DNA from 2 places in the Brevibacillus sp. NRS-1366 genome. Region 1 is predicted to be linked to the other one. Evidence: riboswitches for the same ligand, from Rfam matches in the RefSeq annotation. Region 1 holds a riboswitch; the other holds the start of a gene.

The links. A riboswitch is a leader RNA that binds a small molecule or an ion and turns the genes downstream of it on or off. The one in region 1 is predicted to bind glycine.
Region 2: it holds a riboswitch for glycine, as region 1 does, so the genes downstream of both, ACIFQN_RS22665 (nitrilase-related carbon-nitrogen hydrolase) here and ACIFQN_RS01325 (amino acid permease) in region 1, are expected to answer to the same signal.

The regions. Positions count from the first base shown of each region.
Region 1 is NZ_JBITPN010000002.1:124,364-131,955, forward strand. It holds gene ACIFQN_RS01310 (substrate-binding domain-containing protein) at 1-1,178, shown strand, start outside; gene ACIFQN_RS01315 (hypothetical protein) at 1,156-2,031, shown strand; gene ACIFQN_RS01320 (DMT family transporter) at 2,035-2,907, opposite strand; gene ACIFQN_RS01325 (amino acid permease) at 3,135-4,520, opposite strand; glycine riboswitch at 4,787-4,845, opposite strand; glycine riboswitch at 4,848-4,947, opposite strand; partial or broken gene ACIFQN_RS01330 (adenine deaminase C-terminal domain-containing protein) at 5,146-5,313, opposite strand; gene ACIFQN_RS01335 (hypothetical protein) at 5,368-5,856, shown strand; gene ACIFQN_RS01340 (C45 family autoproteolytic acyltransferase/hydolase) at 5,879-6,949, shown strand; gene ACIFQN_RS01345 (alpha/beta hydrolase) at 6,992-7,592, shown strand, end outside.
Region 2 is NZ_JBITPN010000025.1:114,853-122,444, reverse strand. It holds gene ACIFQN_RS22685 (purine-cytosine permease family protein) at 1-998, shown strand, start outside; gene ACIFQN_RS22680 (MFS transporter) at 1,062-2,321, shown strand; gene ACIFQN_RS22675 (DMT family transporter) at 2,516-3,421, shown strand; gene ACIFQN_RS22670 (VOC family protein) at 3,690-4,112, shown strand; glycine riboswitch at 4,601-4,718, shown strand; glycine riboswitch at 4,722-4,801, shown strand; gene ACIFQN_RS22665 (nitrilase-related carbon-nitrogen hydrolase) at 5,282-6,190, shown strand; gene ACIFQN_RS22660 (APC family permease) at 6,428-7,592, shown strand, end outside.

The DNA of each region.
Region 1 (7,592 bases):
TGAATGAAAATCTGATAGGAAAAATCATAGGATGTATAATTGCATTTGTTCTTCTGGCGTTTGTGGGCTTCGCGGTGCTAGTTTTTTCGTTATTTTCTACCGGAACGAAGTTTTATACGCCACTCACGATCGTGGTCACCGGGGTACTGGTCGTTTTTACGGTTCTGCGTATATTCGCGCCGACGATTGCGCGTATTTTGAATCGTTCCCTGGCTGTATTTTTTATTCTCGCTACCTTGGCTGTTATTGGCTTTGAGATCAAGGAAGCCTATGTAAACAGTATCCCGACGGTTAGTGAGCAAGACTTTGATTTAGAGGAGTACCGACCCTTTGGTGAAAATACAAAAGCAGTAAAACTAGACCAGCCTTCCACTCTCAAGCTGGATTCCGATCTGCCCAGATTAGACGGTGCGACCGCACTATATCCATTGTATGCCTCGTTTGCCCAAGCTGTTTACCCCAAAAAGCAATACGACCAATACGAGGGAGAAGTGATGGGGAATACGACTCCCAGAGCTTATGAAAATCTGATAGAGGGTAAGGCTGACATCATTTTCGTCGCCGCCCCATCAAAGCAGCAGCTAAACGACGCTAAAAGACAGGGTGTGGAGCTGAAGCTGACGCCCATCGGACGGGAGGCCTTCGTGTTTTTTGTGAATGCTGCCAATCCGGTGAAAGGACTGTCAACAGAGCAAATCCAAAAGATTTATTCCGGGCAGATTACGAATTGGCAGGAGGTAGGCGGCCAGAATGAACAAATTCGCGCCTTTCAACGTCCCGAAAACAGCGGAAGCCAGACCATGCTCCAAAAGGTCATGGCAGGCCAAGAACTCATGACACCCCCTCAAGACGACGTGGTGAGCGGGATGGGAGGCATTATCGAAAGAACGTCCAACTACAAAAATTACAACAATGCGATCGGGTATTCGTTCTTGTTCTTTGCTACCGAGATGGTGAAAAATGGGAATATCCGACTGCTGGAGGTAGACGGGGTTATGCCTGACAAAAGCACAATCGTGAACAAAGAGTATCCTTTAGCAGCAGAATTTTACGCTGTCACAGCGGGCAGCACCAACCCGAATGTATCGCGATTGATCGAATGGATTTTGTCAGGGCAAGGGCAATCCCTTGTGGAGGAGACAGGGTATACGCCTGTTGCCGCTGCGAAAACGAAATAAGCGGGCATGGGAGTGGTTGAAGCCAGTCTGCTTGAACTACAATGGGAAAGATAGAAAAGAGAAGGCATCGGAGGGTGGCAGCTTGGAGTGGTTTGAGCATTTTGATTGGAAAGTCTTTTTTCCAGAGCAGCGAATGTATATCATGCGGCAGCACAATTGGGCGTTTGCGGCATGGGAGATGGAGAGGCTGAAAGGAAACCTGCAGCCGCAGTCATTGCTGGTGCATGTGGACGCTCATTTGGACGATACACCGGATGGAGTGTTTGTACCGGGCTTGCTAGAGGCAAAGAGTGTGGAGCAAATCATGGCGGTAGCCCAGGGGCACGATTATGCGAGCGGCCAAGTGTGCCCGCCGGATTGCATGCAGATCGACAATTTTATTTGGGCAGGTGTGGCAAGAAATACGATCGGAAAGACCTTGTTTGTCTCTCATCAGGATGACGAGGTCTTGTCGCTTTCAATGCTCCGCTATGATGCGGTACATAAACGCAACCAGAATTGTCAAAATATCATCGACAAACTGCCTGCAGGATGTACGTACACGCATCAGCGGTTTATGGATATGGACTCTTTTCTAAGAGAAGTGGATCCGAACAAATGGAGCCCCCAGCAGACCAAAATTTTAGATATCGACCTCGATTATTTCAACATGTCTCGGGATACGACGCCCACTCTGCAGCCGCTTGAGGAAATTCGTGCTTCCTTGCTAGCCCTGCGGGGCCTTTGCCAGTGGGATGCTATTACGGTTGCCATATCCCCAGAGTATTGCGGCGGCAAAGAAGAGGCGGACTATTTGCTGCATATTTTTTTGGAGACATTTGAGATCAATCTCGCTTCTGCGCGAGAATGGTAGTGCTCAGCTTTTTTCACTGATAGCAAGTGACAGGAAAATAATGATAAGCGCAGCGATGGCATTCCAGGTTACCTGATCATCTAGTACGAGTGTTCCTAATAAAATCCCGAACAGGGGGACCAAATAATTCGTGAGCGATGCAAAAGCGGCGTTTGTCCGTCTAATCAGCGTATTGTAGAGCATGTAAACGATACCTGCTTGAAACACGCCCAAGATGACCACGTATACGACCTGCATCCAGCTGGGGCGTATTTGAAAGGGGTCTTCAAATAGAAAAGCGAGCGGCAGCAATAAGATAGTCGCAACGAATAAAACATTACGCATCGCTAGAATGGAAGAAACGGGTGGAAGCTGCTTGATGAGAATCAGCGAAATCGCAAAGCTCATAGATGCCCCGATGAGAGCCACATAACCCATGATGTTTCCCACAAAAGAAAGGGAAGACAGGGTAGGGGCAAACAGCAGGCACAAGCCTCCAAATCCGATGATAATGCCCAACCATTTTTTGAATGGCAGCTTTTCATGCGGTGCCGCTAGTTTCATAAAAATCAGTGTGAAAATCGGCCCGGTGCCGAGCAAAATAGAAGCAGTGCTGCTATTGATATACTGCTGTCCCCACCCAATCAGGATGAAAGGGACAACTGCCTCGAGGATCCCAATCCAGATAAACAATTTCCATCCTTTCAGGGTTGTGGGGACCTTTTCTTTGTTTCCGCCAAACAAATGCAAAAGGGCAAGTGTGAGGGTGCCAAGTAAAGCTTTGTAAGCAGCTAACGTAATCGGTGTAATCGAGGTGATCACGAGGTCGACAAAGAAAAATTGCGACCCCCAAATGATCCCGATCCCGAGCAAAAGCAAAACATTTATCTGATTCATGATCAAAAGTCCTCACTTGAAATATTTTTATAACAGATGTCCGGGACATATATGGAATGCTTTTATCTGGCGCCTTGCCATCATAGTAAAGCGAGTGGGGGGAGGCTTCAATCAAGAAAAAGGGCATCTGTATCGGTACAGATGCAACTGGGGCTGGAACGAGGAAATAAAAAACCACCCCGCTCTCACTTCTATCAGTGAAAACAGGATGGCTTGTACGTTGCCTTTTAATTTTCTGCTAAATTTCGTTGCTCCACTTGATTTGAGGCCGGGGCCGGCTTTCGCAGCTTGTAAATCACAACCAAGAGAAGGAACCAAACCGGAGTGATAAACAAGGCAACACGAGTATCATCTGCAAGAGCAAGCACGACCAGAATGAACACCAGGAAGAGAAGGATCAAGTAATTGGAGAAGGGATAGAGCGGTAATTTAAACTTGCTCGCTTTCGCCAGATCTGGTCTTGTTTTGCGATATTTCAAATGGCTGATCACCGTAATTCCCCAAATAAAGAGGAAGCAGACTGTTGAGACGCTTGTGATCAGTGTAAATACTCCTTCGGGCATGACATAGTTCAAAATAACAGCAATGAGAATGACGACCGTTGAAAAGAACAAGGCGTTGGATGGTACTTTCCCTGAGGTAAGCTTTGTAAAGGACTCAGGTGCATTCTTGTCTTTGGCAAGTGAGTATACCATCCGGCTTGTACTGAAGATGGCGCTGTTACAGGCCGAAGCTGCCGAGGTCAGGACGACAAAATTGACGATACCAGCCGCTGCAGCGATACCAACTGCGACGAAGACTTGAACGAAAGGGCTTTCCATTGGATTGATGGCGTTCCACGGATAAATGCCCATAATGACGATCAGTGCGCCAATGTAGAAAATTAAGATTCGAATCGGGATGTTGTTGATTGCTTTCGGAATAACTTTTTCTGGGTTTTCAGTTTCACCTGCTGTAAGTCCTACAAGTTCGATACCAACAAAAGCAAACACGACCATCTGGAATGAAAGTAGGAATCCATTTATTCCATTCGGGAACATGCCGCCGTGGTTCCAGAGATTCGAGAAGCTCGATGCGCCTGAATTCGTGGAAAAGCCTTTTATAATCATGAAAACACCGATCACGATCAATGCTAGAATGGCGATGACTTTAACTAAAGCGAACCAGAATTCCATTTCGCCAAAAAGCTTTACGGTTGCTAGATTCATAATGAGCAAAATGACAAGCGCAATTAATCCAGGCATCCACTGCGGTACTCCAGGGAGCCAATACTGCGTGTAGAGACCAACTGCCGTCAGGTCGGCCATGGCGATGGAAATCCAGCAAAACCAGTAAGTCCATCCGGTAATAAATGCCGCCATATTGCCTAAATAATCTCTGACAAAGTCTACAAAAGTATGATAGTTTAGATTGCTTAAGAGTAGTTCTCCAAGTGAGCGCATGATTAAGAAGCAAATGACGCCTGTAATCAAGTATGCAAATAGAATAGAGGGTCCTGCTAAATGGATCGATTTTCCCGCACCGAGGAATAACCCCGTTCCGATGGCTCCGCCAATCGCGATTAATTGGACGTGCCTGTTTTTTAGACCTCTATCTAGTTTTTGGTCTTGCATATGATCCCCCACTTTCAACTTTTCTAAACACTTTGCAATTTCATTGATTTGATATATGTTAATAATAAATATAAATCAAATAATTGCAAATTAAATTTCCAATAAAAGTTATTTTACCGTCCGTTTTTTATTGGTAAAAACGCTTACATTTTTGAAAATAATAAACATTTTGTTCAATCTACGCTGAATTCCCTCCTTTCTGATTTTATGGTTCCTATTTTTCGCCAATAAAAAAAGGCATTGAAAAATAGGGATGCTCCTATTTTTCTCTGTCCTTTTACCTGAGAGTATAACTCCTTTGGTGGCCAGTGGCTCTCTCCAGAGATGCGTCCTATTGCGGTCCTTTTACCTGAGAGATTTGCCCTAATGATCAGGGTTTGCTCCTTCGGTGCTAAACGATGTGTTTAGTCTCTCCCGCAATATTCATCCGCTTATGCAGTTATGGAGTTCATATGCGTCTCTTACATATTAATTTCTCGCAAGGAGCTTGTCAATTAAAAATTGTGAATTAAATAACTATTCGAAAAATGATTCATTATCTATTTAAACTTACAGCTAAACGAAAAGAAAAAGCAGCATAGACAAAAGTCTTTGCTGCCTAAACGTTCCCTATAACAATCCATCCTTATTCTACAAAAAGCGAGACCTGTTCAAAGCCCTCATCGGAGATCCGAATCAATCCCGTATCGGAAATATGTAGCGTAGGGATGACGACCAGGGCGAGCAGTGACAACGTCATGAAGGCGTAATTCATCGTGCAGCCTGCCTGAGCGAGCGCGCGGCTAATCTCCATGACATACGCTTTGATCACATTTTACTTTCGATGATCGATCAGCTTTCCGAAAAGGTGCGCATCAAAAAAGAGCGATTCCTGCTTTTCGGTTTTTCCGGGGGCGGCCATTTTGCCCATCGCTTCTACTATTTGCACCCCGAGCGTCTTTTGGGAGTTTCGATTGGCGCGCCTGGCATCATTACTTATCTGGATTCATCCAAACCGTTTTATGTGGGGACGAAAGATTTGGAGGAAGTGTTTGGCAAAAAGCTGTCTCTTGAGGAGATGCGGCGCGTTTTTGTGCAGATGGTCATTGGCAGCGAAGACAACGAAACATGGGAGATCAACAATAAAGCCTCCGCCCATTGGATGGAAGGGACGGATGCGTATGGTCAGACACGGCTTGCGCGACTCGGCGCCCTGAGAGACAATTTTGAACGGGAAGGCATTCGTGTTCGCTATGATGTAGTTCCTGGCGTTGCTCACGATGGGGGCAAGGTTCTAGCAGAAGTAAAAGATTTCTTTACCCACGTTCTAGCAAAATCAAAAGATAATGGTCGATGAAAGCCCAAGGAGGAGTATAAGCATGAATCAAAAAACCTTTCCGTTTTATCGGTTTGAAGGCACCCATCGTGAAATCGGCAGACAGTATGGCGAGGCTTGCGCGGACTTGATACGAAAGCATCGTGATTATGCATTGGCACGTCTGGAATCCAAGGTGAAGATCCCGTCCATAGGGGCATTGGAAGAGGCAGCCCTGCATTACAGGGAATACGTAATGAAATACGCCCCCTACTTTGATGAAGAAATCCAAGGACTCTCGGAGAGCACTGGCCTCACCCTTGGAGAGGCTTACTTGCTTCAACTCCGGGCAGAGCTTTACAACGAATTTGATTCCAATGACGAATGCACGACCTTCGCGATTCAGACGGAAGCGACAGCAGATGGTACACCCCTGATTGGACAAAATGCTGATCTGCCGAATTTTTACTCTGAAATCGGGATTGTCGCTGAATTTGTACCCGACAATGGTCACACATGTCTGATGCTCACTCCGGCAGGCCAGATTTCGTACATCGGCATCAATAAGCACGGACTTGGTGTTTTTGCTAATTTTCTCACGTGCGACGGGTGGAGAGTCGGGTTTCCGCGTTATCTTCTCTCTAGATTGGCATTGACCAAAGAGACAGTCCCGGAAGCGATTGCCCTGGTACGCAGTGTTCACCGCGCATCTTCTCGCAATTTGATCATGCTGGATAAAAAAGGGAACGCAGCTGATTTGGAAACAACACCGACTCGCGATATGCTCATCGAGCCGTCTCATGGGCTGTTGGCGCATTCCAACCACTACATCGGTCAGGAGCTTATGGCAGAGGAGAGACTGACAGGAGCTCATCTGGACAATTCGCAGACACGCTATGCTCGTATGCGCAGCCTGCTGGAGGGCCACCATGGCCAGTTGGATGCGCAGGCGATGCAGAACATTTTGCGTGATCGTGGAAGCGAGCCGTATCCACTGTGCAGAATGCCCGGTGACGATGGAACGGATTCCATTACTTTTGCCTCGGTCATTGCCGAACCAACCAAAGGACAGCTATGGATCGCGATTGGTCCTCCTAATCAATACGAGTACAAGTGCTACTCTTTTTCCTCCTAATAAAAGGAAGCATTTCATGTTACAATGAGAGGAGAGACTAGGGTGCCGATTGATCCGCAAGTGAAGGACTTGTTGCAAAGGCTGGAGAGAGCTGGCGGTGAGCCATTGTATAAGCTGTCTCCAGAGGAAGCACGCAGGGCATTAGCAGCTTCCAGAGCGAGTATAAACGAAATCGTTTCATCCGTTGCTTCGGTGGAAGATGTCGAAATAGTCAGTCCGGATGGAGGGATTCCTCTTCGAATCTATACACCGGCGGGGACCGGACCATTTCCGATCCTCGTCTTCTTTCACGGCGGTGGGTTTGTACTGGGCGATTTGGAAATGGTCGATCGGATGTGCCGATTCTTTTCAGACAAGGCAAAATGCCTGGTCGTCTCTGTCGCCTACCGGTTAGCCCCAGAGCATAAATTTCCCGCGGCCGTTGAGGATGCTTCTTTCACCGTCAACTGGGTAGCAGAAAATGCAGCGAGGTTGAACGGAGATCATGCGAGATTGGCTGTAGGGGGAGAAAGCGCGGGTGGAAATCTGGCAACGGTCGTCTCTCAGCTTGCACGGGATACAGGTGGTCCGTCTCTCGTGTTTCAACTGCTCATCTATCCGGTTGTCCGATTTGACTTTGCTACCCCTTCCTACGAAGAGCATG
Region 2 (7,592 bases), on a different contig from region 1:
ATACTTTTTGTTTCGTAATTACCCTGTTTGGACATGATTTGATCCACAAGATGCAGAAGCTGCTATCATGGACTTCAGTGATTGTTTTTTTCATCGCTTCCTATCTCGTATTGAATTTGCCCTTGCCAGCAGGTAGTTGGTCATCAAGCCACTTTGATTTATCAACGTTTTTATTAGCTGTCAGTATCGTTGCAACCTGGCAATTGTCTTATGCTCCATATGTTGCCGACTATTCACGATATCTTCCCATCACTACTCCACCTTCCCAAACATTTTGGTACAGTTACGCTGGCACAATTGTCGGTACAATTTGGATGATGGTCTTAGGGGTATTATTGACCACAGCGATCCCTAATTACCTAGACAATTCTGGAGGAAATCTAGCTGAATTATTTGGCGGATATGCACTGATTATGTATATGATCATTATCTTTGGGCAACTAGCCATCAATGTCTTTAATCTGTATGGTGCTTTCATGTCCACGGTTACGACATTCGAGCCATTTATTAAGTTCCAGGTTACCCCGAAAGTTCGAATGGGGATCATCTTTTTTATCACAGCGTTAGGTACGGTTTTATGCATAGGAGGACAAGGGAATTTCCTATCGTTTTTCATTAACTTTATCTTTTTTATCAGTTATTTCTTAATTCCCTGGACTTCCATTAATCTTGTCGATTATTATTTACTGCGCCACGGCGAGTATAGTGTTAAAGATATTTTTGACATAAACGGCAGCTACGGAAAAGTTAATTGGATCGCCACCTTCGCCTTTATCATCTCCATTTTGGCTGAAATCCCTTTTATCAACACTACTTATTATGTAGGAGTTTTCGCAAAGGCTTTCAACGGAGCGGACATCGCATGGGTTGTTGGATTGGTTTTACCCGCTGTCATGTATTACTTTCCGATGAAGCGTAAAATGAAAGCGTTTGAGAACGAAGGGGAAGATTGTAAGTCTGTGAATGAGTACACGGTTTATAGTTCCGATATCGATTGACTTAATTTTCTGAAAAACACAGCAAATACCAAGAAGATTTAATTGGGGAGGGAGTATGGATAGATGAATAACAAATGGTATAAAGGGGTCACCAAAGATCAATGGCGCACGTTTTCTGCCGCTTATCTTGGCTGGATGCTGGATATTATGGATTTGATGCTATACTCAATGGTCATCGTCTATATTATTCAAGACATTGGACTGACAAAATCAGTTGCGGGAATGATTGCTTCTGCTACTCTCTTTGCTTCCGCATTTGGCGGTGTTATCTTTGGCTTCATTGCGGACAGATGGGGCCGCGCCAAATCGATGTTTATTAGTATTCTCGTCTATTCGATCGCCACGTTTTTCTGCGGTTTTTCTGAGACAGCAACACAGTTAATGATACTTAGAATTCTTGTTGGTATCGGGATTGGTGGAGAGTGGGCGACAGGTGCGACATTGATTATGGAGACGTGGCCACCCCAAAAGCGGAATATAGCGATGGCTTTTGTACAAAGCGCATTTGCTGTCGGCTATGCTGTAGCAGCCTTGATCACGTCTTTCGTCGTCCCTGAATTTGGGTGGCGTGGAGTTTTCTTTGTCGGTGTGTTCCCAGCTTTGATCGGTCTTTGGATTCGAAAACACACACCAGAGCCAGATGTCTGGAAAGAGCAAGAAAAGCGATTATCTTTTAGGGAAACGATGGGCACGATCATTACAAGCCACGGCAAATCTGCCTTAATCTGCGTACTCTTTGGTTCATTTTCTCTACTTGGTTTTTTTGGACTAGCAACATGGCTTCCTGCCTACTTGTCTTCGCCAGTCAGTGAGGGTGGGCAGGGCATGGATATCGTGAAAACATCGAATTGGATTATTGTCTCTCAATTAGGTGCATTTTTTGGGTATATCGGATTTGGCTTTATCGCTAACAAGATCGGTCGAAAAACCTCGTTCATACTTTTCCTTTCCATTTCGGCGCTATCGGTGCCAGTCTACCTCTTAATCAAGGAGGCAACCATTTTACTGTTTTTTGGTGCCTTTGTATCATTTTTTGTGAATGGATTTTATGCGGGATTCGGTCCGTTCTTTTCTTCCCTTTTCCCTACTTCTATCCGCGGAACAGCATTGGGGACAGTGTATAATGTTGCTCGAGGAGTCAGTGCGTTTGCTCCGTTTATCATCGGTCAGGCGGCTATGTCTAGGGGGCTGGGGACAGCATTAATGGTAACATCAGGTTTTTACGTCTTGGCAATCCTCATCTTGGTATTGTTTGTAAAAGAGTCTGTCTCGGGAAAAACGGATATGCACGCCGATTATAACATCGCGAGTACTAGTAAATGAAACCGCTGAAGATCTTTCGTGAAACAGTAATCTACTCTGTTTACTTTATCGGATAAAATAGTGACGCTCTTGGCGAAGGCCTGTGATCATACAGAGCTTTCGCTTTTCTTTTCTTTTATTGAGATCGATCCAGATCATTTGAGAAGTCGCATGAGTGGGGAGAAAAGGTCAGCAGAATTACGAAGTGCAAGGAGATGAATACAAGGGGGGAACTTTCGCGGATCAAAATGTTTTCATTGATCAGTTTTCTTGTTTTGGTTTGGGGGCTGTCCTGGCCCATATACAAGATTGCGCTTAGTTATACGCCACCGATTCTTTTTGCTGGGTTGCGCACTATTCTTGGGGGATTGGGAATGCTGATTTTGCTACTTCCAAGGTGTAGGCGGATTCGTTTCAAAGAAAACTGGCCTGTCTATCTCATTTCTTCATTTTTTAATATCATCCTGTTTTTCGGACTACAGACGATGGGGTTAACTTACTTGCCAAGCGGTTTATTTTCGGTTATTGTCTATCTCCAACCCATACTCGTGGGGATTTTTGCCTGGCTTTGGCTCAGGGAATCGATATCAGTCATAAAAATAGTTGGTCTTATCCTCGGGTTTTTAGGGGTCGCCATAGTCAGTGTAGAAGGAATGTCCGGTCAAATTTCTGTCATTGGGATTTCTTTCGCACTTTCTACGGCAATTAGTTGGGCAATTGGCACCGTCTATCTAAAAAAAGTAGAGAGGAAAGTGGACTTGTTATGGAGCGTTGCGATGCAATGCATCATTGGAGGAACCATATTGATTTGCCTCGGTTTGGTTATTGAGGATTGGACTGCTATCGTTTGGAATAGCACATATGTATCTTGTCTTCTGTATGGAGCTATTATTGGAGTGCCCGCGGGTTCCATTGCTTATTTTAAACTTATTAGCTTAGGGGAGGCTAGTCGTGCAGCAGTATACACATTTATTGTGCCGCTGATATCGGTAGCTGTCGGAGTAGCATTTTTGCATGAGTCATTTAGTACTTATTTAGTAGCTGGACTGTTTTTGATCATGCTCGCTATTTATTTGGTAAATCGAAAGCAGACCAATCTATCCAGTCTGGAAGATGAGTAACCTAGTTCAAAAGAGGATCGTAGCATAAGTCTTGGATTCACCAACTCGTTGGGACAAGTTGTCAACCTGAACGAACTGAAATGGCATCCTTAGAAACATCATCCTTACAGTAATCGGAGGGAGAGGTAGAGACTTACTGAGTGAAAAGGGTGCTCATTAGATAACTATACAATTGGAGTCATTATGACAAGCATAAAGGTCATGGAATAATATGTTACTATATGGATTGAGCGTATTCGAAAGCCCTAAATCTGGAGGAGTTGCGAAAATGATTCAATCAATAGTCCATATCGCTCTAGTTGTAAAAGATTATGATGAGGCGATAGAGTTTTATACAAAGAAACTAAATTTTACCTTAGTTGAAGATACATACCAGCCCGAACAAGATAAACGGTGGGTAGTTGTCTCTCCCCCTGGTTCAGTCGGCACCACAATATTACTCTCTAGAGCATCCAAACCTGAACAAGAGCCATTTATCGGTAACCAGTCTGGCGGTAGAGTTTTTCTATTTTTGAACACTGATGATTTTTGGAGAGATTATAATGAAATGATCGCAAGAGGAATAGAATTTGTGAGAGAGCCACAAGATCAATCGTACGGGATGGTTGCGGTATTTAAGGATCTATATGGAAACCTATGGGATTTGCTAGAACTTAAAGAAGATCATCCACTTTCCAAACGAGTAAAGTAATCTATCAGCGATATCGCTTGTAGTTTTTAGATTTCGGGTCATATGCTTATAAAGCATAGTAATATTCCGTAGGTACTAAGCTTTGCGTAATCAAGACCAAGAAACGGCAACCGGCTAATTCATCGGTTGTCGTTTCTTTAGCAAGCACGCGGTGCTGTTCGACTACAAGTCGTCCATTTCAATTGGATGGTTAAAATAACTCGTTGATTGGATGGTGTTTTTTCATCAGGTTACTTTTATCATAGTGATAGAAATTAATAAATTTGCAGGACAGAAGGAATCGTAATTATTCAGAAATATTTAAAGATTTGGGTATAAGTAAAGAGATCTCTCCCGTAACGACCATCTGCAGATTCAGCTGCCGTAGTCAATGAAAGCAAGGCCGCGGGGAAGATATAGTATTGATTTTTGGTTCAGAATTTTCGAACTTATTTGTTTCGCGCATACACAAGGTGTGTAATACATGAATTACGCAAATTGATAAGCGAATGACGATGGCAGGGAGAGACCCGAGCGAAAGACAAGGACCACCGGGCACCGAAGGAGCAAGTCGACGGCCAGCCAGCCGAAGACAAATCTCTCAGGTAAAAGAACCGCCATCCGACGCGACTCTGGAGAGAGCGAACAGCCACCAAAGGGGTAAGGACGGTCGAATAGAGCGTTTAAACTCTCAGGTACCCAGGACAGAGAATACGGCGATTAGCCGGCTCTCTGTCCTTTTTTGCGCATCCAAAAAACATACGGAGGTGTCACTTCCCGACGTCCATGCGGTTGTAGAAGAAGATGAAAAAATTGGACAAGCATCGCTCTTCTTTAGGGAGTAAAGGTAATTTATGCATTCAAAGAGGGTGTTGACGATGAGCGAAAAAATGGGGGATTGCGATATGTGGAGGAGCATGAAAGAGCTGAGACAAAAATTATTTGGAAGCGCTCTATCAATGAAAGATGCGGCGAGATCACCGCCGAGATAAGCAAATGGTTAGTGGTGTTGGGCTTGTACAAATTTTATCTGGCGCTAACCTAGATCGGATAGCTGTATTTAGGGAGGTGATGAACACGAAAGCGAATTCATTATAAAGGAAAGGAGGACTTAATAGCACAAAATTTGTTTTTTCATTCGTTCATTTTCTTATATTCTTTTAACCATTATAAAAAAGGGGAGAATCAAAATGGAAATGAAAAAGAAAATTGCATTGGGTCAACTTAGCGCACTACCTTCTATGAGCGATAATTTAAAAAAAGCCGCTGCTCAAATTGATGAAGCAGCCGAAAAAGGTGCAAAATTAATCCTATTCCCGGAAATCGGATTTGAGCTGTTTTTCCCTAAACATCCGCATGACGTTTCAAAATTTCAATCATCCGAATCCATTCCAGGACCTATATCAGAGTTTCTGTGCCAAAAAGCAAAAGAAAAGAATATTGTCATTGTGGCGAGTTATATGGAAGAAGGCTTTCTTGGCGAGTACTATGACAGCGCAGTTTGCATTGATGCAGACGGCACATTGCTCGGAACCACAAGGATGGTTCATACCTTTGAAAACAAAGGTTTTAATGAAAAGTTTTATTATGGTCCTGGAAATACAATCTACCCAGTCTATGAAACAGCAGCGGGAAATATAGGAATTGCCATTTGTTATGATGCCTGGTTCCCCGAAGTTACGCGTTCTTTAGCATTGCGTGGCGCTGATTTGATTCTGGTACCTACAGTGGAAATGTATATTGATGGTTTGCCGCCAACAGATCACATAGGTGGAACCATTTTTGAAGCTCTTTGCACCATGCAAAAAGCCAACGCCATACATAATGGCGTTTGGGTAGCATTTTGCAATCGGGTCGGCATAGAAGATGATATGCACTATATGGGATCCAGTCTGGTTATTGATCCATGGGGACACATCCAAGAAATGGCCAATGCAGAAACCGATGAGGTACTCATTGCCGAGATTGACTTGGAACAAAACAGAAAAGTACGCCAAATTTGGCCGATGCTCAGAGACCGCAGAGTGGATACGTATGAACTATTGATGACGAGTTTTGGCAGTAAGCCTTATTACCATCCAACCAAGGTAAGAATTTAAGAGAAGCTATTTTTTAATCTAACGTAATGTAACCAGAGGTCATGTGGAACTTTCTTTTACACTGACCTCTGGTTTCACATCGATACCCCAGGACTGACTTCGCGAATGTCATCTGCGGTCTGGAAGTTCCTGGTGATTCGTGCTCGCATGGAACTGCCCCAGTGGTTTTTGGCGTAATACGGTTACAACCTGCAACAAAAATGGTCGTGTTCAAACAGAGAGAGGAGGAAAAATGAAATGCTAAATCGTGTTTTAGGCAGATGGCTATTGATGCTGACGGGCTATGCAACTGTTGTGGCATCAGGATTTATGATTGGAGTGGGAGGGGCAGCTACAGCGGCAGGTCCCCTCGCACTGGTTTCTTATTGGGTATTTGGCGGGCTGGCGACCTTTGCCTCTGCATTTGTCTTCGCCGAGCTAGCGACAATGTTCCCAAAATGTGGGGGGATCTGGGAGTATACCAAACAATCGTTCGGGAACGATCATCCCATTTCATTCATGGTGGGCTGGATATATTGGTTTGCACTTCTATTTGGGTTGAATGTCGAGCTTGTTTCGGTTGGTATCTACCTTCATGAATTAGTGCCGACGATCCCGGAATGGGCTGGTGCTTTAGCGACCGCGATTTTGTTTTTGGTGTTCAACTATGTAGGTGTAAAGCTGTCTACGATTATCGAAGCAGGATTTGGCATTATCCTCATTTTATCTTCCGCTACTTTTATTCTGTTGGGGATTGGGCAGATCAATCCGGAATTCTACATGAATTTTGCGCCAAACGGTACGTTCATGCCGTTAATGAAGACATTGCCATTTGTCATCATTGCCTTTTGTGGTTTTGAGGTTGTAGCAACGTTGGCTGAGGAATCCAAAAACCCGGAAAAAGATATCCCGAAAGCACTTATTGGCGCTGCTTCATTTTTGACTATTCTGTTTGGGGGATTTGCTACTGTTCTCTTTGGACTGTTGCCCGCTGCTGAATTGTCTACGAACGCGCCTTTAATTAAAGCGGGAGGCTTGATTTTTGGTGGTATTGGTTTGGCTTGGTTGTCGATTCAAAGCTTTGCCGGCTCGATGAGTACAGTTAACGGTGGTGTAATGGGACAGACGCGGATTATGTATGCGATGGCTCGGGAAGGGTGGTTCAGTCAAGTATTTGCCAAGGTGGATGAAAAGCACAACATTCCAAAAGGCGCACTTTATTTTACCGGGTTCTCCATGATTGCCGTATCCATTCTTCCGAGCATTACGGAGCGGGCGTGGGAATGGGCAGGATTTCTCGGCGTATTCGGCTATGCTGTCAGCTACATCATGGCATGCATCCTGTTGCTTTACCTTCGTCGGAAGCATCCGGAAATGAACAGACCCTTTCGTGTACCGCTATATCCTGTAATGCCCATTCTCG